One region of the Psychrobacillus sp. FSL W7-1493 genome, then DNA from elsewhere that is predicted to be linked to it. Evidence: predicted binding sites of a transcription regulator. Region 1 holds the regulator's gene; the other holds the start of a gene.

What was found. The regulator LexA, encoded in region 1, represses DNA repair genes until DNA is damaged. The targets are predictions, from matches to a motif close to CGAACATATGTTCG.
Region 2: the regulator LexA is predicted to act here: its motif matches at 856-869, upstream of MKX96_RS10670 (Y-family DNA polymerase).

Annotation. Positions count from the first base shown of each region.
Region 1 covers NZ_JBBOSB010000001.1:2,362,814-2,365,231, forward strand. The annotation lists gene MKX96_RS11960 (YneB family resolvase-like protein) at 1-334, opposite strand, end outside; gene yneA (cell division suppressor protein YneA) at 331-642, opposite strand; gene lexA (transcriptional repressor LexA) at 816-1,436, shown strand; gene MKX96_RS11975 (DinB family protein) at 1,689-2,138, shown strand; gene MKX96_RS11980 (hypothetical protein) at 2,313-2,418, shown strand, end outside.
Region 2 covers NZ_JBBOSB010000001.1:2,099,886-2,102,303, reverse strand. The annotation lists gene MKX96_RS10675 (hypothetical protein) at 12-404, shown strand; gene MKX96_RS10670 (Y-family DNA polymerase) at 917-2,170, shown strand; gene MKX96_RS10665 (cytoplasmic protein) at 2,231-2,418, opposite strand, start outside.

The sequences.
Region 1 (2,418 bases):
CATTAAGGTTTAATATCCCTTTATCTTGCAATGTAAATACGGTAGTATTCGTTTTCTGCAGCATATGAAGGACTGCCATTCTCCCATTTCCTCTGCCGATTCTAGTTTCATCTTGGACAAATACAGCTTTAATATCATTTTCCTTCACATAATTAAGCATTTCTAGTAGGCCATCTCTCTCCACATCGTACCCACTATGCTGGTCTAAGAATACTTGAGAAACCTCATAACCTTGTTTTGTTGCAAAATCTATTAACTCTTCTTCTTGTCTCTCTAGTGAAGTTTCTTGAGTAGACTTGTCTGTACTTACCCGACAATAAATAACTGATTTCATTCTCCTGCTACCTCTGTTCCATAATTTAAGTGATAGTTCTCACTTACCTTTGGAATTACTATAACATCTCCTGGTTTAATAGAGGTATCATATAAATTATTCATTTCGATAACTTTACTTATCCAGTCTTCTTTTGAATCTTTTACTCCATATTCACTAGCAAGTCCCCAAAGGGAATCTCCTTGTTCTATATGAATTTCGTAATCTTTTTCTGCCGAGATTGTATGTGTAATAGCCATAGTTGTTATGAAAATTAGATTAAGTCCTAAAAATAACGCTAAAAAATAATTGTTTTTTACCCAATTCATGTTAAAACCTCCAAATAAGAATGTTTGTTCGTATCTATATTTTAATACTAATGCGAACATTTGTTTTTGTCAACATATTTTAGAACCTATGTTTGCATATTGTATAGGACACTGTTATACTATTAACAAGTATTAATATAGTAGGTAATTTATTACTAAAAGAGGTGAACTCATTGAAGAAAGCGTCGAAAAGACAGGAAGATATTTTAGCTTTTATAAAAGAAGAGGTTCGTAAAAAAGGCTATCCACCTTCCGTACGTGAAATTGGCGAGGCTGTTGGACTTGCCTCAAGCTCTACAGTGCATGGTCACTTAGCAAGATTAGAGAGTAAAGGGTTAATTCGGAGAGATCCTACAAAACCACGCGCTATTGAAATATTGGACGGTTTGGAAGTTTCTGTGGAAAGACAGGGTGTTGTGCATGTTCCTTTGGTTGGTAAAGTTACTGCCGGTATGCCTATAACAGCTATTGAAAATGTTGAAGAATTTTTTCCTTTACCTGAAACGTTTGGTACATCGGACGACCATCTATTCATGTTAGAAATTATGGGTGACAGTATGATTGAAGCTGGAATCTTGAATGGAGATTATGTTGTGGTTAAACAACAACAATCTGCTAATAATGGGGATATTGTAGTTGCAATGACTGAGGACGACGAAGCTACTGTGAAACGGTTCTTTAAAGAAAAAACATATTTTAGATTACAACCAGAAAACTCGACTATGGACCCTATTATTGTGAACCAAGTTTCGATTTTAGGAAAAGTAGTTGGAGTTTACCGACATATCCACTAATAATCTCTTGACTTATTTCCGTATCATAGTATGATTACGTAGAGCCGATATCATATCTAAACTAGAAAGTGGACATTTCTGTTTAGATCATCGAAAAACCCCTTCACATTTATATGTGAGGGGGTTTTGTTTTTACTAATAATTTCTTATCTTGCTTTTACACCTTAAGTCTACACTTCCCCCTCGTCTTTTTATGAAAGAACTTAACAAAAGAGAATCATAATCTACTAACCGTGGAAAGGAAGATTCAAATTGCAATTTCCTTATCGTAACGATTTTCGAAAAACCTTAATACCTTACCTTAAAAATTTGTCTGTTGAAAATTGGGTGAAAGTTCACCCTAATTACTCTAATAATGTAGCCTGGGTAGTATCTCATATAGCCACAAGTGAGGATTTCTGGATCAATGAAATAGCTTTTAAAAAGAAACCTAAAGTTACTGTTGATGCTTATTCACCACCTCGAGAAATCTTAACAGCTTACGAGGAAATCAGAATGGAAACTGATTTTATTCTTAACTCTTTGGATGTTTTACAATTTGACCAGCTTATAGACGTGCCATCATTTTCTGACGGGTGGATCCCTCCATCAGTTCCGACAATTGGTTGGGTATTTCAGCATGTGTATGGTCACGAGGCCTACCATATTGGTCAACTAGCTGTGATTGCCCATCTGAACCAATTTGAAAAACCATTATTCTAACAACTATTACATACATTTCTACTAAAAAATATTAAATACTCTATTTTTCATTTATTTTATACAATTTTCTCCTTTTTTGGTTTTTCTTTTTGCGACGAAGGGTAAAGTTTTATAGTTCAAGAAAAACCTTCCATATATGTGTGTTACAACCTAAATAAGAAAAGGAGAGAAAATATGAGGAAAGGACTAAAATTATTATTTTTACTTTCGTGCACTATTTACTTAGTTGCCTGTAATTCAAATGAAGAGGTTACTCCCCCAATAGCTGACAAGGAAAAAC
Region 2 (2,418 bases), 260 kb from region 1:
GAGGGGAATTTTTGAAAAGAAACAAAGTACTAATTTTCATTATATCTGTGATTTTTTTATTGTGCTTAGTGTGGATTTTATTTCCTAATAAAAGTGCAGAAGTAAAAAGGTTCACCTATGAGATAGAGGAAAACAATGATGACCTTATTTTTGAAGTTAACTTTCAATTCATTAATTATACAGGTGATTTTAGTTATGCAACTATTGTTTTAGACAGTTTTTTTTATCAGCGACTTAAGAATCCCGAATCTGTTGAACCCATTTTTTTAAACGGTTTAGTATCTGGTTCTACAACAATAATTATTAACAAAGAGGATTTAACTCCAGACTTTATTGAATCGTTAAAATCAAAGGAAAGAAATCCTTTTCGTGCTATAAGTATCGGGGAAGAAATTATTTTGTAATAAATCGACTAACGGGGCGTTCGTTAAAATAGATAGAAAAGATCTGTGACATAACTAGTCAATAAATTAAAAGATGTGAGATCAGCAACTTGATTTCACGTCTTTACTTTTTTAAAGATAACTGATTTCTAATTAAAAATTATTTCTCTGTTCTCATTGTTTGGAGCAAAGCGACGTGAGGAGATTAAAATCGTGCACCGCAGAAAGCGCCCGCCGGAGCGGAAAACAGCTATATTGTATTTTGAAGAAACTTTTGTTGCAACCTTTTTTATCTGCGAAATATACTGTGATTTATTTTGTGAAATACTGTGTTTTTAAGACGGTGATTTTACGTTTGCACCTCACAAGTAAACCTGTAATTGTAACGAGTTTTTAAATTTAAAATGGCCATCCGAGCAAATGTCAGCCAGTCCGATACAACTCCTCCAATGGTCTACATTACCATTGAATAAGAACGTACGTTTGTATTATACTAAGAGGAACAAATGTTTCTTTTGGGAGGAGAAGCTTTTATGTATGAGGGCTTAGAAGATCGAAGCATTATTTGTATAGACATCCGAAGCTTTTTTGCAAGCTGTGCTGCGGCAGAGGCGGGGCTTGATGTGATGAATACGCCTATTGCGGTTATTGGAAACTTGGAGCAGAAGGGAAGTATTGTGCTTGCTGCTTCACCTCCGATGAAAAAAAGGTTTGGTGTTAAAACGGGGTCCAGATTATTTGAAATACCAGACGATCCTTCCATCCATCTACTAGAGCCGAAAATGGAGTTTTTTGTTCGGGTTTCAATGGAGATAACACGTTATTTAAATCAGTTTGTCCCAAGTGAATCTATTCATGTGTACAGCGTGGATGAATGCTTTGCTGATTTAGGGGGAACCGAAAAGCTTTGGGGACCAATTGAGCGTACAGTCAAACGTATTCAGGATGGCCTGCATTATCAGTTTCAGCTTCCATGTGCAGTGGGGTTGGGGCCGAATATGCTTGTGGCAAAGCTGGCACTTGATTTGGAGGCAAAAAAAACTGGCTTTGCCAAATGGACGTATAAAGACATCCCTAAAAAGCTGTGGCCTGTTTCCCCGTTAAGTGAAATGTGGGGGATAGGATCACGATTGGAAAAAACGTTAAATAATATGGGGATTTTCAATGTAGGGCAGCTCGCAAACACTTCCTTGGATCTACTGGAGGAAAAATTTGGGGTGATGGGAAATCAGCTGTACCACCATGCCTGGGGGATAGATCTCTCGGAACTGGGAGCACCCATTGTAGATGGTCAGATAAGCTATGGAAAGGGTCAAGTATTGTTTCGCGACTATCGAACGAAAAAAGAAGTAATGGCAGTCATACTGGAAATGTGTGAGGACGTGGCCAGAAGAACAAGAGAAGCTAATATGGTTGGACGCACTATTCATCTATCGGTCGGTTATAGTAAGGAAGTTTTTGGTGGTGGATTCAATCGTTCACGCTCTATAGATGAACCAACGAATGCGACCATGAAAATCTATAAAATGTGCGAGCAAATTTTTGATGACTTTTACGACCGCAGCCCGGTAAGGAAACTATCCATTTCGATCACCAATCTAGAGCCAGAGAACTCGATGCAGCTAAGCCTTTTTGAGGAAGGGAAGTGGAAGGAACGAAAGCTTGGGAAAACGATGGATTATCTTCGAAACAAGTATGGTTCAACCGCTGTTTTACGTGCAGTTTCCTATACGGAAGCTGGCACTGCTGTTAAGCGGGCGGGCCTACTTGGAGGACATAAGAAATAAAAAAGGGAGGACTTGGACGTTGGTCACAAGCCTCCTTTTTTACATACTAGAACCATTATTTTAGTCTAGCTTAATCATAATAGTGTCATGAGGCATTACTTTCATACTTGGCTTAATGCATTGGTCATTTACCAAAATAGAACCGCTTTTTATTTTATCAACGACAACAGTCCTACTCCAATCAGGTATTTGTTGAGAAAGAAGAGAGTCAATACGATACACCCCTTCTATAGACTTAATCATTATAT